DNA from 4 places in the Corynebacterium diphtheriae genome. Region 3 is predicted to be linked to each of the others. Evidence: predicted binding sites of a transcription regulator. Region 3 holds the regulator's gene; each other region holds the start of a gene.
The links. Region 3 encodes LexA, which represses DNA repair genes until DNA is damaged. Its sites were predicted from a motif close to CGAACANNTGTTCG; they were not measured.
Positions count from the first base shown of each region.

Region 1: the regulator LexA is predicted to act here: its motif matches at 5,533-5,546, upstream of AT687_RS01650 (HNH endonuclease signature motif containing protein).
Region 2: the regulator LexA is predicted to act here: its motif matches at 1,831-1,844, upstream of AT687_RS07860 (SAV_6107 family HEPN domain-containing protein).
Region 4: the regulator LexA is predicted to act here: its motif matches at 5,642-5,655, upstream of AT687_RS02645 (error-prone DNA polymerase).

Region 1 is NZ_LN831026.1:324,701-332,112, forward strand. It holds gene AT687_RS01610 (TlpA disulfide reductase family protein) at 1-508, shown strand, start outside; gene AT687_RS01615 (cytochrome c biogenesis CcdA family protein) at 505-1,296, shown strand; gene resB (cytochrome c biogenesis protein ResB) at 1,305-2,897, shown strand; gene ccsB (c-type cytochrome biogenesis protein CcsB) at 2,906-3,805, shown strand; gene AT687_RS01630 (ArsR/SmtB family transcription factor) at 3,802-4,071, opposite strand; gene AT687_RS01635 (hypothetical protein) at 4,111-4,299, opposite strand; gene AT687_RS01640 (DUF4229 domain-containing protein) at 4,298-4,639, shown strand; gene AT687_RS01645 (1,4-dihydroxy-2-naphthoate polyprenyltransferase) at 4,614-5,477, opposite strand; gene AT687_RS01650 (HNH endonuclease signature motif containing protein) at 5,619-6,728, shown strand; gene menE (o-succinylbenzoate--CoA ligase) at 6,688-7,412, opposite strand, start outside.
Region 2 is NZ_LN831026.1:1,634,716-1,642,127, forward strand. It holds gene AT687_RS07850 (IS110 family RNA-guided transposase) at 1-591, shown strand, start outside; gene AT687_RS07855 (DUF3040 domain-containing protein) at 809-1,201, opposite strand; gene AT687_RS07860 (SAV_6107 family HEPN domain-containing protein) at 1,322-1,747, opposite strand; gene AT687_RS07865 (GNAT family N-acetyltransferase) at 1,940-2,518, shown strand; gene metF (methylenetetrahydrofolate reductase [NAD(P)H]) at 2,515-3,498, opposite strand; gene AT687_RS07875 (polyprenyl synthetase family protein) at 3,653-4,828, shown strand; gene AT687_RS07880 (alpha-(1->6)-mannopyranosyltransferase A) at 4,850-6,337, shown strand; gene AT687_RS07885 (Rv2175c family DNA-binding protein) at 6,338-6,706, opposite strand; gene pknB (Stk1 family PASTA domain-containing Ser/Thr kinase) at 6,809-7,412, shown strand, end outside.
Region 3 is NZ_LN831026.1:1,436,628-1,444,039, forward strand. It holds gene hrpA (ATP-dependent RNA helicase HrpA) at 1-2,964, shown strand, start outside; gene nrdR (transcriptional regulator NrdR) at 3,027-3,482, opposite strand; gene AT687_RS06980 (hypothetical protein) at 3,580-3,915, opposite strand; gene lexA (transcriptional repressor LexA) at 4,255-4,968, shown strand; gene AT687_RS06990 (DeoR/GlpR family DNA-binding transcription regulator) at 5,290-6,066, shown strand; gene ptsP (phosphoenolpyruvate--protein phosphotransferase) at 6,160-7,412, opposite strand, start outside.
Region 4 is NZ_LN831026.1:519,767-527,178, forward strand. It holds gene AT687_RS02615 (sucrase ferredoxin) at 1-228, shown strand, start outside; gene AT687_RS02620 (mechanosensitive ion channel family protein) at 245-1,702, opposite strand; gene AT687_RS02625 (methionine ABC transporter permease) at 1,803-2,480, opposite strand; gene AT687_RS02630 (methionine ABC transporter ATP-binding protein) at 2,477-3,499, opposite strand; gene AT687_RS02635 (MetQ/NlpA family ABC transporter substrate-binding protein) at 3,537-4,409, opposite strand; gene AT687_RS02640 (MetQ/NlpA family ABC transporter substrate-binding protein) at 4,583-5,455, opposite strand; gene AT687_RS02645 (error-prone DNA polymerase) at 5,673-7,412, shown strand, end outside.

The sequences.
Region 1 (7,412 bases), 1.1 Mb from region 3:
TTCAGCAGGTCAGGATGCGGTAGCTGTGGGCGGAACATTCCAGTTCCATTCGCCTGGTGGCAAGACGGAAATCTTTTACGATGAGGGCGAGCGTGCCCCTGTGAGCGAGATCCGTGGCGAGGGTCTTACCTCCGATCCCGTATCCTTGGCCGATTACAAGGACAAGATTGTGGTGCTCAATGCGTGGGGGCAGTGGTGTGCTCCGTGCCGTAGCGAGTCGGATGATCTCCAAGAAGTACACGAGTATCTGGGAGACAAGGGCACTGTTGTGGGTATCAATGTGCGCGATTACAGCAAGAACATTGCCCAAGACTTTGTCAAAGATAACGGCATCACCTATCCCAGCATTTACGATCCACCGTTTAAAACCGCAGCTCAGCTGGGTGGCGTGCCCGCTTCTGTTGTTCCTACTACCATCGTTTTGGATAAACAGCACCGCCCAGCGGCAGTGTTTCTCCGTGAGGTAACTGCCCAGGATCTGATCAAGGTTATTGATTCTCTCTCATGAATATTCTCGCTAGTGGACTAGGGGAAAGCGTCGCAGATGTCGCTTCCTCTGGTCCTCTCCTTTTAGGTATTTTGGCCGCTGCATTGGCAGGTTTTGTTTCCTTCGCGAGTCCTTGCGTCATCCCGCTTGTTCCTGGTTACATGTCCTATCTTGCAGGCGTTGTGGGCGCAGAAGTCGAGCTCAGTGAGACTGGCCCTCGGGTGCGCACTCGTCGATGGCGAGTTGTTGGTGCGGCTTTATTGTTCGTCCTTGGGTTCACGGTGGTATTTACTTTGGCCACGGCCACTGTTTTTGGTGCGATTAGTGCTCTGACATTAAATGCTGGCACTTTGATGCGTATCGGCGGTGTGGTCACTATCGTCATGGGACTTGTGTTCATGGGTGCGGTTCCGATGTTGCAGGAAGAGCACCGTTTTTCTCCTCGTCGGTGGTCGACAATTCTGGGTGCCCCGCTTCTGGGGGGAGTTTTCGCTTTGGGCTGGACTCCATGTTTGGGGCCTACGCTCGCCGCAATTATTTCTGTTTCCGCAGGTACTGAGGGTATGACCGCGTTGCGAGGTGTGCTGCTCATTATTGGTTATTGCGTGGGTTTGGGCATTCCTTTCCTTATTGTTGCGTTGGGTTCTGCTCGCGTGATGATGGGTCTGCGTAAGTATTCCCGCATTATTCAAATCATCGGTGGTTGTGCGTTGGTTTTGGTGGGGCTGGCGTTGGTGTCTGGGCAGTGGGCTCATTTTGTTAACTGGGTACGTCAATGGACCGTCGAGTACGGTGCCACGTTGATTTAAGAGGAATCATGGTGCGTTATTTAAAAAAGGCTTGGAATTGGCTGACCAGTATGCGTACGGCTCTTGCCCTGTTATTCATTTTGGCGGTTGCCGCTATCCCTGGGGCTTTGTTGCCTCAGCGGTCGCTCAATGAGTCAAAAGTTATTGAGTACATTCAAAACAACGGCAAGATTGCGGAGATCTACGACAAGCTTCAGCTTTTCGACGTTTTCAGCTCGACGTGGTTCAACGCTATCTTCGGGTTGCTGTTTCTTTCGCTTATTGGCTGTATCATTCCGCGTTCGTGGGATCACTACAAAGCTATGAAGACGCAGCCGGTCCGAGCACCTAAAAACTTGGATCGCTTGCCAATGCACGGGGTGGGGAGCGTCGATAAGCCTATCGACGAAATCGACATCCGTAGCCACTTCAAAGGCTGGCACGTGGCGGAATACTCCGCGGACCAGGACCGTGCTGGCGCTGTTTCGTTTTCCGCTGAGCGCGGCTATCTGCGTGAGTTTTTCAACCTGACTTTTCACCTCGGCTTGGTGGGAATGCTGGCTGCCATCGCGGTGGGCAAGATGTTCTCCTATGAGGGGCAAGTCATTATTGTTACTGGCGATGAAAAGAGCACCGAGTTCTGTAACACGGCTACCGCTAACTATGATTCTTTCCGCGCCGGGCCGGTTTTCGATGGCACTGGGTTGAATCCGTTTTGTTTTGTGGCGCATGATTTTACGGCTGATTATTTGCCGAATGGTCAAGCTAAGATGTTTAGCTCGAATGTGTCGTATGCGCAGGGTGATCGAATTTTCGATGATGTTTCTACGTGGGATGACTATTCGCTGCGTGTGAATCATCCGCTGCGTATTGCTGGCGACCGCGTGTATTTGCAGGGGCATGGTTATGCGCCGACGTTTAGCATTCAGTGGCCTAATGGTGAAAAGCGTACGCAGACTGTGCAGTGGCAGCCAACGGATCCGACTTTCTTCTTGTCTGATGGCGTGGTGCGTTTTGATCCACCGGCGGGTATGTATGACTCGGTTTATGACCGTCGCCAGCACCAGCTTGCTATTCAGGGTCTTTTTGCCCCGACTGCTTCGTGGGAGGGGGAGAACCATGAATTATTAACGTCGCGGTTCCCTGCGATGACGGATCCGGCCGTTGCTATCGACATTTACCGTGGTGACAATGGCCTTGATTCCGGTAAGGGGCAGAATCTCTTCAAGTTGGATACCTCACTTGTGCATTCGGGACAGTTGCAGCGTTTGGAGCGGGTTAACCTCACAAAGGGGGAGTCGGTCACACTTGATGATGGCACCGTTGTGACATTTGAGGGTGCTGAGGAGTTTGCGAATTATCAGATCAGTCATGATCCCACGCAGGTATGGACTCTTTTGTTCTCGATTATTACTTTGGGCTCGCTTGCAGGTTCCTTGGTGATTAAGCGTCGTCGTATTTGGGTGCGTTTGCGTCCGGTAAGCCCATCGGTTACCCAAATTGAGACGGGTGGTTTGGCGCGTACCGACCGTGCAGGTTGGGGCGAGGAATATGACAGAATTCACCGTGAAATTCTCGGATTGCCGGATCCAGAGTATTCTGATCCGGAGCTAGGGAGATAAGAGGTGCTATGAACGTCAACTCGAACCTTGCGCAGCTATCAGATATGGCTTTCGCATCGAGCTTCGTTATTTACTTCATCGCGTTGGTGTTATCCATCGTGTACTACATGAAGGTTAAGGGAATCATTGATCAGCGCCGTGAAGGCCTAGAGCCCTCCACGGCATCGGCGGATAAGTTCGCTGGTATGACGCAGATGATTGCGTGGCTTGGTGTTTTTGTCCACATTGCTTCCGTGGTGTTGCGTGGTTTGTCGGCGAGCCGATTCCCTTTCGGAAACCTCTATGAGTACATCTTGGTGATCAGCGTGTTTGCCGTTGCTGTGGCTGCTGGTTTCTTGCAGCGCCATGAGCTTCGGGTTATGTGGCCGTGGGTGCTTACCCCAGTGTTGGCCTTGTTGTTTTACGGCGGTACTAAGCTGTATGCGGATTCCGCTCCGGTGGTTCCTGCTTTGCAGTCCTTCTGGTTCCCGATTCACGTATCGACGGTTTCCATTGGCGCGTCGATTGGTTTGATTTCTGGGGTGGCGTCCTTGTTGTATCTGCTGCGTATGAGCAAGAACAAGCGTCTTACGGCTTTAACGTCGCCGTTGCCTTCTGCTAAGACGTTGGATGCGATTGCTTACCGTACGGCCATTGTGACTGTGCCAGTTTTTGGTTTGGGTATTGTTCTTGGTGCTATTTGGGCGGAGAGTGCGTGGGGTCGTTTCTGGGGTTGGGACCCTAAGGAGACTGTCGCGTTTATTACTTGGATTTTGTATGCGGCTTATCTGCATGCTCGTGCTACCGCAGGGTGGCGTGACACCAAGGCCGCATGGATCAATATCGTGGCATTGTTAACCATGGTGTTTAACTTGTTCTTTATTAATATTGTGGTGTCAGGCCTGCACTCTTATGCTGGCCTGAATTAGAGCGTCCGGATGAGCTCGTGTACGCGGGCGAACTCGTCGTTGACTATCTCGTAATATGCCCATTTGCCACGTTTGTGGCGGGTGACGAGGTTGGCATCGGCGAGTTTTTTCATGTGGTGTGTGACCGTGGGCGCCGAGACGGCAAGTGCCTCTGAGAGATCGACACAGCAGAGTCGTTCGGGATTTTCTGCTACCAAGTAAAGCAGTTGGAGGCGCGTTGGATCTGAGAGCACCTTAAAAAGGGCGGCCGCCTTAACGGATTGCATACATGAACTATATAGGCAAGGTTAGGCTAAGTAAAACGGCTATTCTTGCTCTTTATCTCGTTTTCTTTTCTTGTATTGTTCGAGCTCGAGCTTCCACAGGAAATCCTCATCATCGTCAGGCCCTTTGATTTGTGGCGGTTCGGGGGATTTCCAGGTTTTGGGCCCGAAAGCTTTCCATAGCAGTACGATTGCTGCGATAAGAACAAGGAGAATAATGAGTCGGCCCATGGTTTCCTTTTCCGGTAGGGTCTTGTGGGTGGATGAAATAAAAAAGCCTGTCATAGACCCTACCGTGAAGTCTGAGGCACGAAAGGCTGTAGTCGTTTATGGTCTTGCACGGTTTATTCTCTTTGTTGTGCTTACCGCGGTTATTCAATTAATGGCGGTGGCTATTCAGGCGCCTGTGCCACTGTTGATTTCGGCTACGTTAGCACTGATCGTTGCTATGCCGCTATCTGTTTTCCTTTTTAAGGGTGTTCGGGTTCGCGCCACTCAGGCTGTGGCTTTGTGGAGTGAGCAGCGCAAGGCGGAAAAGGATTGGGTTAAGCGAGAATTATCAAACCGATAGTGGTCAGTAGTGACCATGCCAGCATGGCTTTTCCGGTGGTGCCAAGGACGGGGATGAGATCCTTTCCTGTGGCACCATTTTTTACGGGCTGTGCAGCTTTGACCGCTAGGGGGAGTGCGAGTAAACCTAGCGATCCCCAAGAGAAAAACGATATGGAAGCGAGAAACGGCAAGGTGATGAGCACGTAATACAGAATGCGGGTTGTGGGATCGCCGAGTCGGACGGCAAGGGTGATCTTGCCGGATTCTTTGTCTGTGGGGATATCGCGCAGGTTGTTTACTAGGTTTACTCCTGCGGACATTGCGCCGATCGCAACCGAGCAGGCGAATCCTGTGTATGTGACGTGCCCAAGCTGGGTGAATTGTGTGCCCATGATTGCGACTAGGCCGAAGAAAATGAAGACGGCAACCTCGCCAAGTCCGCGGTATCCGTATGGATTTTTTCCGCCGGTGTAGAACCATGCTCCCGCGACGCATAGGAGGCCGATTGCTATGAGCCACCATGCGCTGGTGAGGGATAGGGCAATTCCTGCGATGCCGGCGAATCCGAAGGCGATAAATGCTGCGCGTTTTACTGCTGCCGGCTCGGCAAGTCCGGATCCGGTGAGGCGGAGGGGACCGGTGCGGTCGTCATCCGTGCCGCGGATGCCGTCGGAGTAATCGTTGGCGTAGTTGACCCCGATGATGAGGGCCCAGGCCACGATGAGTGCGAGTAAGGCTTTCCACCATACGATTCCGGCCCCGGCTGCACCGGTTCCCACGATGACGGGCGCGAAGGCGTTTGCCCAAGTGTGTGGGCGAGCGCCTTCTTTCCAATCGGCAAAGGTTGCTTGAGACATGTTGTCTATTCTTCCATTGCGTTTCTTGTGTGGTTAATTTATAGTTGGATAGTAACGAACAATTGTTCGAACCCGCAAGTGGGGGTAGATGTTAGGGCCGGGTGCTATGGTGCCTGTATATAGTGATTTTAAGGGGGAAATATGGCTTTTTATCGTTGTTGCGATATTGGGGACGAGTTCGCTTGTGAAGAAATATTGCTCAATCAGTTCGAATATCAAAGATGGCTTCGTGTGCAACCTCATCCAGACGATGATGTCACTGCTTATTGCTCAGCGTTGGGTGCGCGCATTGATAAAACGGAGCACTTTGTACTCCGGCGTATCGACGCAATCTCTACACTGCTAGAGCTTAAAGGGCTGCATAAGCTGTTTCTTCAGTTGTGGCATCTTGATATGCCGCGCCTGATGGCCATTGCTCAGGCATTAGGCGGGGTACGCAAGGAACACTGGCCAGATATTGATGCGGTATTGGTCAAGATGTTGACTCCTACTCGTGATCGGCAACATTTGCCCGGTCCGAGAAGGATTGTCAATGTGATCCGCCAGCTCCTTGTAGAGCTGGAGCAGGCCCACGTAGTAGAGGAAAAAGAAGTGCGTGCGATGTTTTATGACGCAGGCACGGGCAAAACTGGATTAGATATTGTGCTTTCGGATGCTTCTGCTGAGGTGATTCGTGAAAGTATCGCGGAGACAAAGCGGGTGCATTCCTGCGATGATGAAGCTGCGCTGGTCATTTTGGCTACGGGTGGCGGTGTCCGCATTAAGTTATTCCAGCCAAAGATGAGTGACGCGGTTTATACCCTTAGTGGTGCTCGCGTGCCCGATTCCATTGCGGTGGGGCTTGAAAAGAAATACCACGATATTGATAAAGCGGAGCAAGCATCGACCAACGCCTACGCGTTCCCAGCAACTATGCGTGATTACATCCAAGCACGCGATGGGCATTGTCGGTTCCCAGGTTGTATGGTTCCTGCTTCGCACTGCGATATAGACCATATCGAGGAGTATGACGCAGGAGGAAGGACCACTCCCAACAACGCCCAATGCTTATGCCGGCACCATCACAACCTCAAAACGTCCAAAGCCGTGGATTGTGTCTCCGCGAATGGAATCGCGGTGGACTGGATCATGGCTGATGGCACGGAAGTGACAACAGCTGCAGAGGGGGTGATGTTTGGGCAGAGTTTTGCTCAGCGGGTGGAGGCGCGGACTAAGCGCCGCGATGCGAAATTGAAGTATCGAACATCTTGAGTACTGCTTGGCGGTTTACTTTGCCAGGCCCAATGAGTGGCAACTGGTCTACACGGCGGATGTCTTTGGGCAATTGCCAGCGCGGCAGGTCATCAAGAGCGGTGATGATCTCGGTGGGATGGGCGCTTCCTTCGTATGCGGCTACGATGGCTTGCCCCAAGCGTCGATCTGGTACGCCCACAACGCATACTCCTGAAACACCGCGGACGCTCAGGATTTGCTGTTCGAGAATTTCGGGATGGATTTTTAGTCCACCTGAGTCGATGATCGTATCCACACGTCCAGTAACAGTGAGCACGCCGTCAGTGATTGTGCCGGTGTCGGAGGTGATGAACCAGTCTCCGAATTCTTCACCGTTGCGGTATCCGCGCGCCACCATTGGTCCGCCGAGGTGGATTCGTTCGCCGACAACGCGAACTTTGGCACCGGGGATGGGGCGACCGTTATATACGCAGCCACCGGAAGTTTCGGAGGAACCGTAGGTTGTTACAACGTTGATCCCGAGTTCTTTCGCGGCGCGGAGGTCGTCGGCACGCAAGGGTGCTCCGCCCACAAGGATCGCGGCGAAACGTCGTAACGATTCAATACCTTCGAGGGTGTCCATGGCTTTGAGCAACTGCATGGGGGTCAACGATGTGTAGGTTGTGTCGTCCAAAGTGTTGGCGATGCGTGCGAATTCGGAAA
Region 2 (7,412 bases), 200 kb from region 3:
AAGGCACGAAATCCCGAACCTGTCCTCGATGCCATATTCGCTGCCATCTCTGAGCAAACAGTCACTATTGCAGGTGCACACTATGCCGAAATGGGCGTAGCAATGTCGGCGAAGGACGCACTTTTAAAGCTCGAGCACCGCCAACAAATCGAAAAGGAAGTCATCGAGCTCATCAACGACATCCCCCACACCCAATTCCTGCTATCCATGCCGGGAATCGGGCCAAAGACAGCTGCCCAAATTCTCATGACCGCGGGCGATATGTCCGACTTTCCGTCAGCTGGGCACCTAGCCTCCTACGCTGGCTTATCGCCCCGAACGAATCAGTCCGGAACCTCAATCATGTCGAACTCACTGAACCGAGCCGGCAATAAAAAATTAAAGAACGCCCTATGGCAATCATCTTTTGCATCCATCAGATTCCACGAGCGTTCCCGGCAATTCTATGAACGAAAGCGCCGTGAAGGCAAAAGGCACAACGCCGCAGTAGTAGCACTAGCCCGCAGACGACTCAACGTCCTCTACGCCATGATGCGCAACCACGAGCACTACCACGATCCCGCACCATCACAGGAAGACCTAGCAGCCTAGACACTAAGAGTAAAGCTAGCCGACCGGGTAAAATCCCAGTCGGCTAGCTGTCATGCCCGAAAACAAACCCGTCCACACAACCCCACAGAGAGAATCCGCCCCCGATTTCTCCACCCGCGAGGTTGACAACCTATATAGGAACACCCCCCATAAAAAAACTCGGGTGCCATCACTTTTTCAGTGATGGCACCCGAGTGGTGCGCGCTACCCGATGAATTTATCCTTCAAAACGCTTACGGAAGTTCTCTTCCATCCGGTCGGCGATTCCGCCTTTAGTTTTCTGCGACATGTTCTTAGATCCTCGCGGAGCCGAAACAGATAATTCTCCTCCACCCCTAGAACCACGAACAAACCAGATACCTCCCGCTAGCATCACGATAAATCCTGTGATCGCCAATACAATAAACCAGAGAGTGTGCTGACTAAGAGCCACTCCACCAACCAGCATAACGAGGCCCAACACCATAATGGACACAGAGCGCAAAACTCCGATGCCTAGACCGCCATTAACTCCTACCCCATTAACAGAGGCGCCAAATTTGGGATCCTCAGCCAAAAGAGATCGTTCAATCTCCCTGAGCGCACGCAGCTCATGATCAGAAAGCGCCACCGTGACCTCCAAGTCTTGGTTACAAGTAAAAATAAACCGCTTTACTAGGTACTAACGCTCACTCTAGTAGGTAAGTTCCCCACGAGGTAAGAAACCAAGAATCGAAACACCCCTAGATGGTCAGGCAGCCTCTTGCCCTGGATATTCACCTGTCAAAAGATAATCAATGAACTCATCTACGAGGAGCTGTAAGCGATGCACTACCTCAACAGAAACCCCTGGATCTATACCATTAACCACACGAGAACGAGTGCGCGAAAACTTTTGAAATCGATCGGCCCATTGAATACCTTCTGGGCCAATCATCCGAAGCTGATCCCATACATTAGATGACTTACGCTTCCGAGAAGCGATTCGACTGCACGCGACCATCGCCCCCGCGGCACGCAGCCCCGCCCTGTACGCATACTCCAACGCGGAGGCGTTATCTCCTTGCGCCTCCCACTTCCGCGATTCATTGAGCATCAATTCAGCCTTAGCTAAAAAGTCATGCCCCTTGCCACTTTTACCGGCAAACCGTGTTGTTGCAGAAATAATGACCGACATGACCATATCCCCTTCCATCTTGAAGCTTTGTGTCGACCATAGAAAACAGTTCCAACATCTAAAGCTCATCCTACCACCATCATGGAACGTTTGTTCGAAATTGGTGGTAAAAATATCCAACGCTACCAAATCTTGCGAAACCGAAAAGATACATAATCAACATCCCTACAGTCCCCTAAATGGTGTGGTTTGATGGTGTACGTGGCCATCACTATCGTTCGAGTTCCTGGACCAGCCTTTAGCTACCATTGCCCTGATTTCGTACGACTCTATATCGAGGCAATGGGTTATTCACCGACAATTGCTCCAGCACGAATTCGAGTATGGCGCAATGCCATTACCGAACAAGGCTTCGTCGCCGTGTGTGCCATTGATGATTCTTCTGACAATCCTGCAGCAATTGGTGAAGGCATCGTAGGAATCGGTTATGGCTTCACTGGCCGATCCGAACACTGGTGGGATCGACAAATCCACCGTGGTTTGGCTGAACAAAAATGTCCCCCTGTTGCTAGGCCATATTTCGAGCTTGCAGAATTACATGTATCTCCCCGTGCGCAAGGACAAGGAATCGGCCGAAGCTTACTCCATGCACTCATCAAGCACTGCGGCCATGAGCTAATACTGCTATCTACCCCTGAAGTACCTGACGAAAAAAATGCTGCGTTTCACCTCTACCGCTCTTGTGGTTTTGACGACCTCCTTCGGAATTTTATGTTTGAAGGAGATCGTCGCCCCTTCGCCGTTCTACAGCGGAAAGCCCATCGCAATTAGCGAATAGCGTCGTGGCCTTGCTGTGTTCCCCACGCGGGCGCCATGCCGAGATTATGGAGTACTTCTTGGGTCGCTCGAACATAATTCATGGTCATGAAATGGATGTCTGGGATCCCTTCAGAAATAAGACGCTGTGCCATCTCAGTAGTGACTTCGATTCCTACTTTGCGAATATCGCCGCGATGAGCTTCCTCATCGCCGCGCGCTGCGTCGAGAAGCCGTTTTTCTAAAGCCTTAGGCAAGGTGGCACCTGCTAATTCCATCTGCCTACGAACCGACCTCAAGCTGGTAATGGGCATAAGTCCTGGGATGATCGGCTTTGATCCATGTTCGGGATCCGCCTTAACCAAGCGATCTCGCAGTCGTAAATAGTGATCGACATCAAAAAACATCTGGGTAATCGAAAACTCTGCGCCAGCTCGCAGCTTTTCCAATGTAAATTGCGTATCCGCCTCAATGCTAGGCGCTCGGTAGTGCCCTTCTGGGAAACTAGCAATTCCTACCTGAAAGTGTGAGGTCTGCTCAGTCTTGCGCACGAGGTCGATCAAATCTTTGGCATAATCTAGGCCGCCTGCGGTAGGGACCCACGGAGCCATCGGGTCAGTGCCAGGGGGATCGCCTCGCAAGGCAAGTAAGTTAGACAACCCGTGGGACGCATAAGTGCACAGAATTTCTTCTAATTCTTCTTGGGTGTGTTCCACAAGCGTGAGATGAACGAGCGTGGTCAACGGATGACGAGAAAGCTTGTGCGCGACACGCATTGTGCGCTCGCGGCTAGATCCGCCTGCACCATAAGTAACGGAGACAAAAGAGGCTCCTAAGTCGTGAAATGCTTCGGCAGCTTTCCAGAGTCGCTCTTCTGCTGCCTCATCTCGTGGCGGCATAAACTCTACAGAAAACGGAACCTGGCCCGGTGTTGGCATGGAAATGACATCGGTGATTGTGCGCTGATACGCAGCAGGTAGCGGTTGTGCAGACATACGGGCGTATTTTATGGGAAAAATTGAAGAATATTGCCACCTTGAGGAATTTTATTCATTTTTTACTGTAGGTTGCCGTTATTGAACAGCGTCGATACCACTATGTCCCCTAGTTTTCTTAGCTCTTGGCTTAGCTGCGCCCCCACCCTCTAATATGGGTTTAAAGTCTACACCGAATTTACAGTTTTTAAGGAATGTGAACCAGTTGTCTACGCACCCCGCCGGTATCTCTGCATGCCATCACTCACTGCCTTCGTTTTCGGAGGTCCCAGCAGCAGTAGAAGAAATACTCGCGGAGTTTTTCGAAGGCCGTAAACGCAAGGTAGCCAAGATTGGTGTTCCAGTGAGCAATGCGGTTGAGCTGCTGGTCGAATATGTCCTTGGCGGTGGAAAACGGATTCGTCCTACGTATGCGTGGGCGGGTTTTGTTGCTAGTGGCGGATTAACTAATAAGACGGAAGATCCCGGCGCGGTACTCACAGCAATTGGCTCTCTGGAACTGATCCAAGCGTGTGCGCTTATCCACGACGACATTATCGACGCTTCCGATACGAGGCGTGGTAATCCGACTGTGCACCGTGTTGCAGAACGCACCCATGCAGAATCCCATCGCTTGGGCGATTCCGCACGTTTTGGCGAGTCGATCGCAATTTTGGTTGGCGATCTTGCGATGGTGTGGGCAGATGATATGTTCCATAACTCTGGGCTTAGTGATGCTGCAATTCGTCGTGCTTCGAATGCGTGGCGTGGCATGCGCACTGAAGTTATTGGCGGACAACTTCTTGATATTTACATTGAATCCACTGGTAGCGAGAGCATCGAACTAGCGGAAACCGTCAATCGTTTTAAAACTGCCGCCTATACGATTGAGCGCCCTCTTCACATTGGTGCGGCGTTGGCGGGCGCTGATGACCAGACAGTTCATTGTCTACGAAATTATGGCCGTGATATCGGCTTGGCGTTCCAGCTTCGCGACGATCTTTTAGGTGTATTTGGTGACCCAAGTGTTACGGGTAAGCCAGCTGGCGATGACTTGCGTGAAGGAAAGCGCACGGTATTGGTGGCCAAAGCATTAGAAATCTTGGAGTCTGCGGGCTCGATCCACGAGGCGGAAATGATTCGTCGTGACTTAGGTGCAGTGTCGGGGGCCGAAGATATTGCACAATTGGCTTCGATTATTCGCTCCTCTGGTGCCGCCGATGCGGTGGAAGAGCGCATCGCAACCTTGCGAACTTCTGGCCTTGCGCACATTAGCAATGATGTTATTGATGCAGAGGCCCAAGATTTTCTAAAACACCTAGCTATCAAGGCTACGTCGAGAAGCTTCTAATTCCCCGGAGATCACACACCTATGGATTTTTTGCAGAAACTTCTGCGTACTAGCTCAACATTATCGCCAGTGGGCGTAGGAATCTTCGCATCAATTCTGATAGCTTTGGGTTCTTTTGGCGGCGGTGCCATTCGAAATCGCGGCGGGTTGCTCGAGTCTTTGCACGTCGAGTTTCTGGCTTATGGCCACGGTGCTGGTTTTTCCAATATCACGTTATGGATCGGAACAGCTCTGTACATTATTGCGTGGTATCTTTTGGGCCGCCGCGTCATGCAATCAGCGGTTTCCCTCAGGTATGTCACACACTGTATTTGGTTGTGGATTACTCCTTTGTTGTTCGCGGCCCCAATTATGTCTCGTGATGTTTACTCCTATTTGATTCAGGGAACTTTATTACGTGATGGTTTTGATGCCTATACGCAGGGAGCTGCGGTCAATCCCAGCCCTATTTTGTACGAGGTATCTCATGATTGGCGTAATACGACGACCCCTTACGGCCCTTTGCACCTGTGGTTGGGAGAATGGATCACCACGGTTACCGGCAACCACATTTCGATTGGTGTGTTGTTATTTAAGCTCGTTTCGCTTGTAGGTTTTGGAGCGATCGTATGGTCTATACCTAAGATTGCCGCAGCTATTGGCGGAAATCCGACGTTCGCTCTGTGGCTCGGCGTGGCTAATCCTGTAATGGTGTTTCATTTGATTGGTGGCATGCACAACGAGGCACTCATGGTAGGACTGGTCAGTATTGGCTTTGTTTTTGCGTTACGACGTTCTCCTGCGTGGATCTTCGCTGGCATCGCTGTAATTGCTGTAGGCATGGCGCTGAAAGCAACTGCTGCTTTTGCACTTCCTTTTGTCGTTTGGATTGCTGTGGCACAAGCAGGACCTACGCTGCGTTCCCGCATTGTGCGATTTATGATTTTTGCTCTTGTGGGAGCAGTAGAAACAATCGCCATCGTTGCACTCATTACATGGGCATCGGGAGCATCATCGGGATGGATCGCAGCTCTTAGTGGTAACACTAAGGTGATTAACCCGCTGGCCTTCCCTTCCCTGGTAGCAACGCTGATTTCAGGTGTGGGTTCTTTGTGGCTCGACCCGTTCCCGTTCAATGCCGTCGTCGCAGTTATCCGCAAGATCTCCATGGTCTTCATGGGACTAGGCGTTATCGGCTGCTGGTGGTATTTCCGTAAGTCGGAACGCGCAGCTGTCCAAGGCACGGCTGCTGGATATATGGTGGCGTTTTTCTTTAATGCGGTGACACTGCCGTGGTACTACACGAGCGTCGTCTCGCTGATCGGAACGTTTACACCGCCTGTGTGGTTACAGAAGCTAACAGTGATGGCATCGATAATCGTTGCTTTTGCTTTTACGGGCAGTGGCAATCATCAGCTCTACAATCCTGTATGGATGCTTGCTACAACTGTGGCAGCGTGGTGGATGACGCGTTCTATTTTTAATGCAAGCACAACGTCATCCCATTCCACGGCCGAATCAGTGCAGTAATTAGAAGCCCATTGCTTGGGCGCGTCGCATGACTTCGCGAGCTAGGTGCCCATGGATGGCGTCGATAGGCCGACCTGGGAGGCTTTCGTCTTCAGTAAAGAGGAACTCGAAGATTTCTTGGTCGGTATATCCACCATCGGAAAGCAAAGCGATAACGCCAGGGACGAATTTGTTCGTTGTGCCCTTTTCGGAAAGGAATGCTTCCGGAATTTTTTTAATGCCGTTATCCAGGACACAGATCAGCTTGTGCTCACCAATCTGGTCGAAAACTCGAGTGACTGGCTGGCCAATGCGCTCAGCGTAATCCGGAACGGTAAGAAGGTTTTCTCCGGCAAGGAGGACAGAACTTGGAACAATATTGTTACTCACCCTGCCTAATCTATCGTGAATCTGGCCAATAGTGTTGTTTTCCCTCGCAATGAGGCCCCCTGAGTTAGCGAATCACCACCTCAGTCAGCCATACTATGTGCTATGGCAGATCTGAAAATCGGCGACGTGCTAGAAAACCGTTATCGCATCGAGGCTCCTATTGCTAGGGGTGGGATGTCAACGGTCTACCGGTGTGTGGATACCCGCTTGGGTCGGCTTGTCGCTGCGAAGGTAATGGATCAGCGTTATCTGGACGACCCGATTTTCAAAGACCGCTTCCGTAGGGAAGCTCGCTCCATGGCCCAGTTGAGTCACCCATGTTTGGTGGGAGTCTATGACTTTTCTTCCGATGGCGACAACATCTTCCTCATTATGGAGCTGATCACCGGCGGCACTTTGCGCGAGCTTTTGGCCGAACGCGGGCCTATGCCTCCTCATGCAGCGGTCGCCGTCATGCGTTCGGTTCTGACTGGTTTGTCCGTAGCCCACTCGGCGGGCATGGTTCATCGCGATATCAAACCCGACAATGTGCTAATCAACGCCGATCATCAGGTGAAGTTGGCGGACTTTGGTTTGGTGCGGGCGGCGTCGGCTAGCCAAGCGACTTCCAATCAAATCGTCGGCACGGTGTCTTATCTCTCCCCTGAGCAAGTTTCTGGCGATGACATCGGCCCCGAAAGCGATGTGTACTCCGCCGGCATCGTGA
Region 3 (7,412 bases):
ATAAAAGAGCAACGATGGCGTAATGTTGAAGTCACACCGCTATTTGGTCGACTGTCTAACCAAGAACAACATAAAGTGTTTACATCACATACTGGCCGCCGAATTGTTCTTGCAACAAATATTGCTGAAACATCACTGACTGTCCCCGGTATTCACTTTGTTGTCGATCTAGGTACAGCACGCATATCTCGGTATTCCAGTCGTACAAAAGTACAACGATTACCCATCGAACCGATTTCCCAAGCCAGCGCTCGTCAACGTTCCGGCCGCTGTGGACGTGTCGCCGATGGCATTGCGATTCGGTTGTACTCCGAAGAGGACTTTCTCTCACGCCCTGAATTCACCGATCCAGAAATTCTGAGAACGAATTTGGCCAACGTGATTCTGCAGATGGCCTCACTACGCCTAGGCCATATCGACGATTTCCCCTTCATCCAAGCGCCCGATACCAAGTCGATCCGTGACGGAATACTGTTGTTGCACGAACTTGGTGCATTAACCACAACGGATACGCGGACTGATCTTCCACGGTTAACAACAATCGGCACGACACTTGCCAGAATTCCGCTCGATCCACGACTAGGCAGAATGCTCATCGAAGCAGAACGTCTAGGCTGCCTCGCCCATGTCATGGTGGTAGTAGCTGCGCTGTCGATTCAAGACGTGCGCGAGCGGCCTCTTGACTATCAGGCGCAAGCAGATCAACTCCACGCTCGATTCAAAGATCCTCAAAGCGACTTTTCCAGCTATCTCAAATTATGGGCGTACATCAATCAGCGTCGCGATGAATTGTCAGGAAACGCATTTAAAAAGGTGATGCAACAAGAGTTCCTTCACTATATGCGGATTCGTGAATGGTTTGATCTCGTTCGCCAACTAAAATCCATAGGTGAACAAGTCGGCTGGAAATCGTTTGAACGGTCGGACGCAACCGACAACGATTGCATTCACCAAGCTCTCTTAGCGGGGCTTTTGTCCCATATCGGCATCAAAGAAGGCGATTCCCGAGAATTTGTAGGCGCCCGCAATACGCGTTTTATGGTCTTCCCTGGTTCAAGTCTTGCGAAGAAACCTCCACAATTCGTTATGGCTGGAGAGCTTGTCGAAACGTCAAGACTGTGGGCACGCGACGTCGCCGCAATAGATCCACGTTGGGTCGAGCCTCTGGCACAAAACTTGCTCAAACACCAATATTCGGAGCCACATTGGTCTCTCAAACGTGGTGCAGCGATGGTTTACCAGCGTTCAACGCTCTATGGAGTGCCGATCGTTGTCGACCGACTGATCAATCTAGCTACCATCGATGCCATTGGCGCACGCGAGATCTTCATCCGTGAAGCTTTAATTAATGGGCAATGGACTACCCATCACAGCTTTTTCAAAAACAATATGCAGAAACTAGAAGCTGCAAATACCTTGGAGGAAAAAGCAAGGCGACGCGATATCGTAGTAACCGAAGATACCCTGTACGAGTTTTACAATGATCGGCTCCCACAATCTGTCGTTTCCACCCGAGCGTTTGATCATTGGTGGAAGAAAACCCGCACACAGACACCTGATTTACTCGATTTTGATCCTGACAAACTTATTTCTGATAGCGCTGAAGAAGTTAATGCAGAACGGTATCCAGATAGTTGGTACGACAACGGTGTAGAGCTAGAACTCCGTTATCGTTTTGAACCTGGCCATCCTGACGACGGAGTTACAGTCAACGTTCCAGTTCCATATCTTGCGTCACTTGAGGAAAGTGGTTTCGAATGGCTTGTTCCCGGTTTTATCCAAGAGCTGCTGACTGCTTCTTTAAAAACACTTCCAAAACATCTACGAAAAAAAATTGTTCCTGCTCCGAACTATGCGAATCTGATTCAGCCACGGATTTCGTTCCGAAAAGGACCGCTTACTCAGGCTATAACGAATGCGCTCAAAGACGCCGGAATTACGGGGATCGAAGCAGAGGACTTTGATTTATCAGCGCTTCCAGATCATTTACGGATTACATTCGCAGCAATAGACAAACATGGAAAGGTAATCGACAAAGATAAGAACCTTGCGCGTCTTAAAACACGTCAAAAAAATAAAATTCGTGCGTCTGCTCTCAAAATCGGAAAAGCAGTCCACCAAAGCGCCGTCACAACTTGGACATCCTCAACTCTAGGAAAGATTCCTGAAGAAGTTTCCACAAAAGTAGACGGCCAACTCATAAAGACTTATCCCGCCTTAGTAATAGGAGAACAAGGATTCTCAGTCGAGGCCAAACCTACCCGCGCCGAAGCTGACGCGTCCATGCTGACGGCAACGTTAGCGATGCTGATGAAGGCATCAAATATTAACACCCAAAAAATGCTTAATGGGTTGCCTCTTCAACAACGTGTTGCAGTTGAGAACTATCCCCACGGCAGCAGCAATGGATTAGTACAAGATGTCAAAGCTGCGGTGATCCGGGACCTACTCATCGAACGCGGCGGACCAGTACGTTCACCAGAAGAATTTGATGTTCTTAAAAAGGAAATTACCCCCAAAGTGCCGGGGCTGACGCGTCAAGCGGTCGTGCAATTAGCCCCTTCTATCAATTGTTATCTCAAAACTAGAGACGAAGTTGCGCACTGGGAAGGTGACGCCATTGATGATATTAGTAGGCAATTAGATTTCCTGCTCCCCCCATTTGCAGTATCACATCATGGAATTCGTCATCTCGCGCGATTACCGCGGCTTTGTGAAGCTATAACCATTCGGCTGGATTCAATGAGCCGAGATTCTTATAAGGATGCGGAGCTACAACTGGTTATTAATAGACTCGAAAATGCCCTCTATGCGAAGGCCAATCGTGGTGGAATTCCAAAATCGAAAATCAACGATATTGCGTGGAAAATTCAAGAGTTACGGGTTAGTCTTTTTGCCCAGAGACTAGGTACTGCAGAAAAAGTATCGGAACGAAAGATCCATAAGCTCATTGAAGCTCTTTAATAAGCAGTGGTTCCTACTGCTTATAGAGCAGAGAGTAGGAACCACTGCTTATTTTCTTGAGGCTAATTCGACCTATCCCGCCGTCGCATCAACCGAATCTCAGATTCGAAATCATCAGCGCTTTCAAACGATTTATATACTGATGCAAACCGCAGATAAGCTACTTCATCTAGTTCCCGCAGTGGCTCCAAAATGGCAAGACCTATCTCGTTAGCGTGAATCTGTGAGCTGCCATGCAAACGAACTCGCTCTTCTACTTGTTGCGCAAGCCGTTTCAATGCATCATCACTTACATCTCGGCCTTGGCATGCACGACGGACACCTACGATAACCTTTTCCCTACTAAAAGGCTCGGTAAGCCCATTGCGTTTGACCACTAAGAGTTGTGCTTTTTCAACTGTAGTAAACCGGTTCTTACACTGTGTACATTCGCGACGTCTTCTAATTGCCGAACCTGAATCAATCACACGAGAGTCGATCACACGAGACTGATCATTATGACAAAAAGGACAGTACACGACACAACCCCGCTTATTCCTCGTTACTAAAACAGACTCTCACATCTTATAGCGTGCCCCGAAATAGCGCGGAAATCTACTACAGCGCAATCTTTCATTACTTTGCTACCGCGCCTGAGCCCACACTAACCATCTCCTCAGGATGCATCATCCCATCTACCGCAATAAAAGAAGTAGCAACAATTAGACCTAACAATGCACCGATTAGGGCATTACGAACCTTATGCCCAAAGCTCTGCGATACTTCCTCATTCAAATGAGGTTTGCTTTCTTGCCCTTCCCCATAAGGACCTGCATGACTTAAAGTTCGAACACTTTGTTCACTTACAGTTGGAGTAAACGCTGAAATATCCCACATTTCCGAGGCAGGACCAACCTCAACACGACGTCCATCATGTGATTTCGACGCTGGTAAAACATAAGAAATAGACATACTTCCCTCACATCTTTCAATTTGAACAATCGCCTACGCTACAAACAACCCGCTACATCAGAAACATCTTATCGACAACCTGTTCGATTTTACTACATGCTCGATAATACTCGTTCGAACAAACTTGTCAACATCTTAAGAATATTTCGAACAAATGTGTAGGATTTTTTCGAAATGCGGTAATATTTTCAGTAGCCCAATGAAACGTGGCAGGCGATTATCACCTCTACGTTGCCCGATCATCCCCCTGATCATTATGGCAGTCCTTTCGAACACTGCCGATACGTTATTCGCAAACAAATCACAACAAATCACGATTACTTTGAGGAAATAATTCTTATGCCAGTGAAGGATTCATCTTCTAACAAGAAGAACCAAATAGGAAAACTTTCCGAACGACAACGTCGAATTTTAGAAGTCATCACCGACGCAGTTTCGCTCCGTGGCTACCCCCCGAGCATTAGAGAAATTGGTGATGCTGCAGGCTTGCAATCCACGTCATCCGTCGCGTATCAACTTAAAGAGCTGGAAAAGAAGGGCTACCTTCGCAGAGACCCTAATAAGCCACGCGCAGTTGATGTTCGTGCGCTTCCCGATCCGATCCCTTCAAAGCCTGGCCGTAAACCAGGGCCTAAAAAGTCTTCGGTTGCTGTCAGTCCCGATCCTGCGGAAACTTCGCCCACCAGCTTTGTACCAATAGTTGGGTCCATTGCAGCGGGCAATCCAATTCTCGCCGAAGAGAACGTAGACGGTTACTTCCCCTTCCCTTCCGAAATCGTCGGAGACGGTGATCTTTTTATGCTCCAAGTAGAGGGTGAATCTATGCGTGATGCGGGGATCCTACATCACGACTGGGTTGTCGTCCGTTCCCAGCCCGTTGCAGAACAAGGGGAATTTGTCGCCGCGCTTATTGAAGGTGAAGCAACGGTAAAAGAATTCCACTCAGATTCGTCTGGCGTGTGGCTTTTACCCCACAACGACGCATTTGATCCCATTCCGGCTGAACACGCAGAAATTATGGGCAAAGTGGTTTCTATCCTCCGAAAGCTCTAATCCATCCTCCGGTGAGGAACCCTAACCCCCTGTATATTGATCTGAGATATAAGGGGGTTTACACATTACGCACCCCCGAAGAGGCCTAGAATTCGGTTTTCCGTATAAGATCACACTTTTTTATTTTTCTTGAATCAAACGCTGTTTACGTTAGTTTTTACCTCTAATTCGTTTGTTTCGTGTCCGATTGTGGGAATTTTCTTTACTCTAGATCGCACGTTTTTGGTTTTTGCATGAAAAGATAGAAGGAGGATAAATACAAAACCAAAAGTCCTCAATCTCGGCTTTGCCCGATCTATTGATCCACGAAAGGTCAAACCAATGTATTCCGAGGAGCGCCGCAGGCAAATTGCCTCTTTGACTGCAGTTGAAGGCCGCGTCAACGTAACAGAGCTAGCAGCACGCTTCGACGTGACAGCAGAGACTATCCGTAGGGATTTAGCAGTCCTAGATAGAGAAGGAGTGGTCCACCGAGTACACGGTGGGGCTGTCGCGAACCAAACATTTCAAACTGCCGAATTTAGCTTGGATACGCGATCACGCTCTGCGTCTGGTGCTAAAAATTCCATCGCGCACGCAGCCCTTAGTTATCTTCCTGAAGCTCAGGGAGGTCTGTTTCTTGACGCTGGAACGACCACCGCTGCATTAGCCGAACTCCTAGCAGCCCAACCATTTGCAAAACACTGGTCCATCGTTACCAATAGTTTGTCAATCGCACTTACCTTGGCGAATTCCGGCCTTGACGAAATCCAACTCCTCGGTGGCAGTGTCAGGGCCATTACCCAAGCCGTCGTTGGCGATACTGCTCTTCGTACTTTGGCGCTCATGCGAGCCGATGTTGCCTTCATCGGTACAAACGCATTGACAATCGATCACGGACTATCGACTGCAGATTCACAAGAGGCTGCTATTAAGTCTGCAATGATTACTAATGCACATAAAGTTGTTGTTTTGTGCGATTCGACCAAAATGGGCACTGATTACTTGGTAAGTTTCGGATCTATTTCTGATATTGATGTCATCATCACTGACGCTAATGCCCCTGAGAGCTTTGTGAAAGCACTGCGCGACCGTGATGTGGAAGTCATTATCGCCTAACTTCAATCTTTCAAGTTTTCTCATCATAATTAATGAAGTGGGGCGGGAAGATCTTTTGTTCTTCCCGCCCCACTTCATTAACGTTGCTCGAGCTTAAGGCTGCAATACCTTACGCACAGCCGCTCGTGCATCAATTGCACCTTCTGCATTGACAGCTGCTTCTGCAGCACGGACACATGTTTCAAAATCAACAGATGCCAATTGTGCACCTACACCCGCGATCGCCGTGGATGCCGCTGACAGCGAATTGACGCCTAAACCAGTGAGAACACATGCTAACAATGGGTCTGCTGCAGCCTCGCCACATACACCCACAGCGGTGTTAAAACGCTTGCCTTCTTCACAAGTATGCTTAATCAAACGCAACACTGCGGGCTGCCATGGATCTGTCAGATACGCAAGCTGAGGAGACATTCTGTCTGCTGCCATGGTGTACTGAGTGAGATCATTAGTACCAATAGAGACGAAATCCAGATATGGCATGAGCTTATCTGCCATTAGCGACGCTGCAGGGACCTCAATCATTGCACCAGCGGTTAATCCTCGTTCTGCGCAAAGCCCTGCGAACCAGCGTGCCTCTCGTGTTGTGGCCACCATAGGTGCCATAACCCAAGTTGGGGAATTCTCATCTCGACCAAGCTCATGAGCGGCCTGTGCGATAGCGTCCAACTGGCGAGTCAACAATGACTCATTAGCACGGGCTACACGAAGGCCGCGAACACCCAGAGCAGGATTCATCTCGTCAGCCATAGACGCAAAGGCAACTGGTTTGTCAGAACCTGCATCTAGCGAACGAACAACAACCTTGGAATCTGGGAATTGTTCCAAAACTTTTTTGTAGACAGCCGCTTGTTCATCAACGCTTGGTTCTTCTGTAGCGGTCAAGAAGCACATTTCAGTACGGAATAACCCAATACCTTCAGCCTGACTCTCCGTTGCAGCGATCCGTGCAGCTTTTCCATCTTGTACGTTCGCAAGTAGCTGCACTCGATGACCGTCCTTAGTTTCGGCTGGTCCTTTCCACTGCGCGATGCGCTCAGCTAGCATGCGCGATTCCAGTTCAGCTGCACGAGCGGTTTCAGGATCTGCGTCGAGAGTCACGGTGCCCAATGCACCGTCGATAAGCACGTCTGTACCTACTTCAATCTTGTGAATTTTCTCACCAGTTGCGACAATGCACGGAACGTTGAGCTGGCGTGCAATAATCGCGGTGTGGCTGGTTGGACCACCCAACTCAGTTACAAGACCGACAAAATAGTCGGTATTCAAGGCTGCGGTATCTGCGGGGGAAAGGTCATCAGCGAAAAGCACAACGTGCTCATGAACATCTGGAAGTCCAGGTTCAA
Region 4 (7,412 bases), 920 kb from region 3:
GCTGTCGCACAGCAGCTTGCGCAGGAAGGCGAAACCGTCACACTAGGACAGTTGCGCGTTGAGTCCATAGAAGAAGCACAAGCTCATGTCGTCGATTCTCATACGGCGAGGACGTGGACGGTGTTCCTCCGGGAAGAAGTTGTGGCAGGAATCGTCGATTCCTGCCACAAACCTCCTAAAACAGGCACCGCATGGGTTGCAGATCGCGTTAAGGAAAACGGAGCCTAGACACCACTGTTGATGGCTAAGGCGCAGTAGTACTTTCGGAAGCTGATGGTGACGAACTCGATTCCACAGTGGGCTCGTCGATAGTCGTTGGTGTTTCTAGTGTTGTTTCCGAAGGAGTCGAACTCGGGCTGCTACTAGGCACAGGCATGGTGCTTTCGGCGGAGCTGGAAGGCATGGAAGGCGTGGAAGGCTCCACACTTTCGGAAGGAATCGACGATTCCGTCCTCATCGGAGTCGCAGGCACAGTAGGGATTGGCGTCTGCGTGGGAGCCAACCATCCAGCTTTGTTGTTTTCACCACCGGATAAGGTCATAGATCCGAGTGCTAGAAAACCGAGCAGGCAGATGATCAAGATGCTTGTCGACGGTCGCACACGGCCGCCGAAGGACAATAACCCATGAGAGCGCTGGGGCGGAGCGTCCTCTTCGCTTTGTTCTTGGATTTCTCGCATTACTTCTGTACGAGGTAGGTCGATAGTTTCGGCTGCGTGAGTAAGCGCCCGAGCGGTTTCTGGATCAGGATCGGCAGGTGGGTTAGTGGAGTGAGTCTCTTCGTCCAAAACTGGTGGCGTGTGCGTATCTAAGGAGAATTGTCGGAAGGAATCGTCGATTCCTTCCGACAACACCACTGCGGAGCTGGCTTTTTCTCCGTAGTCTTTCCACCATTCGTCGATGACTGCGGCGCGGACGCCTCGTTCGATGAGCCATTGTTTGCCGGGGGCGACGTCGATAAGCAGGCGCATGGTGGCGGTCCATGGTAGGCCCATGGCTGTGGGCGGGATGACGTCGGTGGCGGCTTGGAATGTGATGTCGCTGCGGATGTGGGGTGAGAGCTCTGGGTCGTTGATTGCGTGTTGTGCGGCGGCGAGTGTGCGCGTTTTGATTTCGGCCATGGAGCTGCCGGCGGTGATGGGCACGGGGATGGAGATGACTGCGCGGGCCCAGCGGGCTGAGGAGTTGACGCACATGCGGGCTTCGCCGTTGGGGACGGTGATTTCGTCGCCGTTAATGGTGCGGATTGTTGTGGCGCGGAGGGTCATCTTGACCACGTCGCCTTCGACGGTGGCTGCGGAGCCGAAGAATTTCACCCAGTCGCCGACACCGTATTGCTTTTCGGTGATGATGAAGAATCCACCGAGAAGGTCTCCGATGATTTTTTGGGATCCGAAGCCAACGGCGGCGGATACGACGGTGGCGGGGATTGCGGCGGCCGCGAGATTGATGCCGAGGTTGTGCATGGCCGTGATGATGAGCGCTGCATAAGCAATGGCTTCTGCGATGTAGACGATGGCTCCGATGATGGCTTTGCGTCCTTTGGATGCTTCGGTGTCTTCGTCGATGGCGTGGCTCATGTCGTTGATGATGCGGCGGCCGATACGGGGAATCAGAAAACCTATGATCACGAGGATGGCCAGCGCGAATCCATGCGCGATGATCCAATGTTTCGTGAGTTCCATGATGTAGGCGTAAGGCATGCGCCCAAGGGTAGTCCTGTGGCGGGTGTCGCGGGGAAGAGATGCGAAGGCGCCCCCGTATCTGTGCTCACGGGGGCGCCTTCGCCGAGTAGTGCTGTGCTTATCGACGCATGATCTTCTTGGATAGCCAGTTACCGAAGAGTTGGGCAATCTGGACGATGAGGATGATGACGAAGGTGGCAACGTAGGTGACCTGCCAGTCGTAGGCGCGGTAGCCGTAGACGATGGCGAAGTCTCCGAGTCCGCCGCCGCCGATGTAGCCGGCCATTGCAGACATGTCGACGATGGCGATGAAGATGAAGGTGTAGCCGAGGACGAGGGGGCCGAGGGCTTCGGGGATGATCACAGAGGTGATGATCTTCCAGGGGCTGGCGCCCATGGCGCGGGCTGCTTCGATGACACCTGGGTCGATGCTGACGAGGTTTTGTTCCACGATGCGGGCGACGGCGAAGGTAGCGGCAATGGACATGATGAACATTGCTGCTTCGCGTCCGATGGTGGTGCCTACGACGCGGAGGGTGAGTGGCCCGAATGCGGTGATCATGATGATGAACGGGATGGGGCGCACGAAGTTCACCAAGATGTTGATGACGGTGTAGACGAACCGGTTGCGCAGGATTCCGCCTGTGCGAGTGGTGTAGAGGAGCACGCCGAGGCCGAGGCCGAGGAGTCCGCCGACTACGAGAGTGACGGAAACCATGATGAGGGTGTCCAGGATTGCTTCGGTGAAGGTGTCGCCGAGTCGGGACCAGTCGGCGGCGAGGATGTGTGTGGTCATCGCTGGATCTCCTGGATGTCGGTGGTGGTGGTGAGGTAGGCGTAGAAGTCGTCAATGACAGACTTTTCGCCGTTGAGGCGTACGGTCACTTTGCCGAAGGAATGCTTCTGCAAGGTGGTGATACCGCCGTGGACGATGCCGATGCTGGCGCCTGCGTCTTTTGCTTTGGCAGCAGCGGTGAAGAATCCAGAGTTCTCCGACAAGGTGATGGTAAAGAGGCGACCTTCGTGTGCGAGGAGATCTTCGGATTCGATGGCATCGGGGGTGTTGCGCAATGAGGTGGACACGAATCGCTTAGCGACGTTGGTTTGTGGGTGCGAGAACACCTCATAAACGCTGCCGTATTCCACAACTTTACCGGCTTCCATGACGGCAACTTTGTCGGCAATGGAACGAATAACATCCATCTCATGGGTGATGACGACGATGGTGATACCAAGTTCACGATTGACCTTGCGTAGAAGTTCGAGAACCTCATGTGTGGTTTCGGGGTCAAGTGCGGAGGTGGCTTCGTCGGCAAGCAGGAGAGCTGGGTTGTTAGCCAGCGCGCGTGCGATGCCGACGCGCTGCTTTTGACCACCGGACAGTTCTTCAGGGTAGTTGCCGCCGCGGTCGCTAAGACCCACGAACGCGAGGAGCTCGTCGACACGCCGCTTGCGCTCAGCCTTATCGACGCCCGCCAGCTTGAGCGGATACTCAATATTTCCGGCGGCGGTGCGGGATGTAAACAGGTTGAACTGCTGGAAGATCATGCCGATGTGCGCTCGAATGTCGCGCAGTTTTTTCTCAGACATTCCGACGATGTCGGTGCCGTCGAGAAGCAGCTTGCCGGAGGTGGGAGTGTCAAGACCATTGATCATGCGGACCAAGGTGGACTTGCCGGCACCGGAGTAGCCGATCACGCCGAGAATCTCACCTGGCTCGACCGTTAAGGTCACGCCGTCGAGAGCCGTGATGTTCTTTTTACCGGAGTCGAAGACCTTGGTGATGCCTTCGAACTCGATACGGGTTCCGTTCATGAGTGTAGTAATTGCTTCCGTCTCGTGTTAAGGGGGTTTACTTCACCTCAGCCTCAAGGCGATCCAGGATGGCCTGAAGCTCTTCGGGGCGACGCTTTACTTCCACAGAGGTACCTTTAGAATCCTCCGCGAGAGCTTTTTGCACCTCATCGGTATGCCACAACTCAATGAGCTGAGCCCACTGAGGATTATCTTTGTTCTCCTTGGTGGTTACCATGACGTTAATGTAAGGCTCGGCCTCAGTAGATGCTGGATCATCTTGGATAATCGCAGTCTTAGCATCAATGCCGGACCGCTCCAAGAACGTGTTGTTAATAATTGCTGGCTTGCCCTCACCATATGCTGCAGGCGCCGACGCCGCCTCAACAGGCGTGAGCGTGATCTTCGACTTCGCCGTATCGACGTCCGCTGGGGTAGGAGTACTCATCCCAGGGGTCTTTAGCGTGATCAGTTTGTTGGCCACTAGAACATTGATGGCACGAGCTTGGTTCGTGGGATCGTTAGGGATCGCCACCGATTCCCCCTCAATACCGTCAAGAGAATCGTGACCCTTCCAGAACAACGCCAACGGAATGATCTCCGTCGATCCCACGGGGACCAAATCGGACTTGGACTTCACGTTATATTCCGCAAGGAATTTCAAATGCTGGAACAAGTTCACATCGAGTCGGTTTTGCGACAGTGCCTGGTTCGGCGTGGAGAAATCAGAAAAGTCCACGACCTCCAAGTCGATGCCCTGTTCCTTCGCCTTGTCTTTCCATACATCCCACGCCTTCTTTGTAGAGTCCGTAGTACCAATTTTGATGGTGTTGGCATCGGAAGACCCGCCCGAGCATGCAACCAAACCGGTCGCTGCAACGACACTTACGGAAAGAATCGACAATGCTGTCCGGAATTTCGTGAAGTTCATGGGAAAACTCTTTTCTATTTTCGTTAACGCACAGGCAGCCTATCGCAGAAAGCCGCATTATGTACAGCTCGGTCTAGTGGGGAAGCGATGTGGCGTTTTTCGTGTCCTTATTTAAGGGGCCAAGCCCCGCGAACCTCGCGCGGAGGTTACGGGGCTTGATGTGATGTAAAGGGTTACTTCTTTTGGTCTGCTTCGAGGCGATCGAGGATCTTTTTGAGCTCTTCGGCGGTGCGCTGGACTGGGACGGAGGTTCCCTTGGAGTCTTCGGCTACAGCGTCTTGAACTTCCTTGGAGTGCCAGATTTCAACGAGTTTTGCGATGTTGGCGTCGTCTTTGTCTTCGGCTTTGGTTACGAAGGCGTTGATGTATGGCTCTGCTTCGGCGGAGTTGGGGTCATCCTGGAATACGGAGAGTTTAGGGTCGATGCCGGCACGGTCGAGGAAGGAGTTGTTGATGATGGCTGGGGTGCCTTCGCCGTAGGCGGTGGTGGTCTGAGCTGCATCAACAGGGGTGAGCTTGACCTTAGATTTTGCCTCGTCGACGTCGCTAGGTGCTGGGGTGATCAGGCCTTCTTTTTTCAGGGTGATGAGCTTGGCTTGGACGAGGACGTTGATAGCGCGGCCTTGGTTGGAGGGGTCGTTAGGGATGGCTACGGATTTGCCTTCGATGCCGTCGAGAGAGGTGTGGTCTTTCCAGAACAGTGCGAGTGGAACGATCTCGGTAGCGCCTACTGGGGTGAGGTCAGCATTCTTTCCGACGTTGTACTCGGCGAGGAATTTGAGGTGCTGGAAGAGGTTAACGTCGAGCTGGTCTTGTGCGAGGGCGTCGTTAGGGGTGGAGTAATCGGAGAAGTTTTTAATGTCGAGCTTGATGCCGGCTTCTTTGGCTTTGTCCTCGAATACCTTCCATGACTTTTTGGAGCCGTCGGTGGTGCCGATCTTAACGGTTGCCTGATCGGAGCTATCGGAGGAGTTGGAGCAAGCAACAAGTCCGGTTGCTGCGATAAGAGAGGCGGAGACTAAAGCGACGCTGCGGCGGAGTTTCATGATTTGTCTTTCTGTTATGAGGTTTATGTAAAAGTTTCATGCGTTTCGACGCCTCCTTGTGCGTAGACATGCTGCGTATGCCCTGCATGTAGCGCTAAGTGGAGGCGGCGTCTGCGTGTGATTAGCGAGCGTAGCCCAGTTCGGAAAAAATGTACAGCTTTGTCTACTTTTTTATTCATATATATGTGAACATGTGTGTGAATGTGGTAGTTCTAGGATGGTGGATTGGGTATCTGGCGTCAATGGAAAACCTCTCAAATGGTCGCAATTAGAAGGTGTTTTATCGGGAACATATCCCCAAGAGCTCAAACTGGCGGATGTCGGGGGTAGTGGGAGTGGTAGTGAAAAGATTCGATATTATTCATCGCAACCATTCGCTGAACTCCATGCAGCGAGTTATTACCATTTCCTCCATGGTGCTAATTCACCACAAGACATGGTTGCTGCGGCATGCCAGCAAGGCATGAGTGCCTTAGCGCTTATCGACCGTGACGGTTTTTATGGGGCAATGGAATTTGCCGAGGCTGCGGCCACTAGTGGTTTGCCCACGGTCTTTGGTGCAGAACTAACTCTTGCCCCTGATCGAATTTTGACTGTTTTAGCACGTGGAGTGGAAGGCTATACCAGCTTATCCCGCCTCATAACCCAAGCGCGGATGCGGGGTAGTAAAGATGTCACTATCTACCCGCCACTGGCTGAGATTGTTGAAAGTATGGGAAAGAATTGCCGATTCCTTCTCAACCATTCATGGTGCACTGACGAATCACTGCTAGAAATATTCGATCCCGACACCGTGGTTTTGGAATACGGCGTGACCATGCGACCCGAGGACGTAGATCACCACGAACTACTTGATAGCATTCGGCAACGCTACGGATTTATCGCGATCGCGAGCGCAGTGCCGAGCGCAGTCGATCGAGTATCCGCGCGCGTCGCTGGGGCGAAACAAGCCTTAGCGCAGCGGGAATCATTGCCACAAGCTACACCGCGTCTGCACCCGATGGGAAGCACATGGATGCGAGGCGGGGATGAGTTGGCGGGAAGCGTCGATAAGCAACTGCTCGACGCTTCTGTTGAGGTGGCCCGTGACTGTGCCTTTGCGCTCGATTTAGTGGCGCCGAACCTTCCACGCTGGCCTGTCCCCGATGAGATGGCTCACCTTACTGGGCTGGTGAACGCGCGTTTCGACGCACGCTACCGTGGGCGAAGCGAAGACGTTAAAAACCGGGCGCGGGCTCAAATTCACCACGAGTTAGCTGTTATTAAAGAACTAGGATTTCCTGGATACTTCCTCATCGTCGACGACATCGTAAGCTTCTGCCACACAAACAACATCTTGTGCCAGGGTAGGGGGTCTGCGGCCAACTCTGTCGTCTGTTTTGTCCTTGGCATCACTAATGTTGAACCGATCAGCACCGGTTTACTCTTCGAACGATTTCTCTCCCGTGATCGCGAAGGTCCCCCAGATATTGATATTGACATTGAATCGGGGCGTCGCGACGCCGTCATCGCCTACGTGTACGACACCTATGGTCGCGATAACGCAGCTCAAGTAGCCAATGTGATCACCTACCGCACTAAATCAGCGCTTCGCGACGCCGCCCGCGCCCTTGGCTACCCCAACGCCAGCGCCGACGCCTGGTCCACTAACCCCGACGAAGCGCCCAACGCAGTGCGATTCCTTGCAGAACAACTCAAAGGGCAACCTCGGCACCTAGGAATCCACGCGGGAGGAATGGTGATCTGCGACCGACCCATCGCAGAAGTTGTTCCCACGGAATGGGCTAGAAAACACGGCCGCAGTGTCGTCCAATGGGACAAAGAAAGCTGCGCGAGTGCAGGGCTCGTCAAATTTGATCTACTCGGACTCGGCATGCTCGAAGCGCTCCATCACATGATCGACCTTGTTGCGGAAACCACCGGAACGACCATTAACCTCTGGGAACTCGACCTTGCC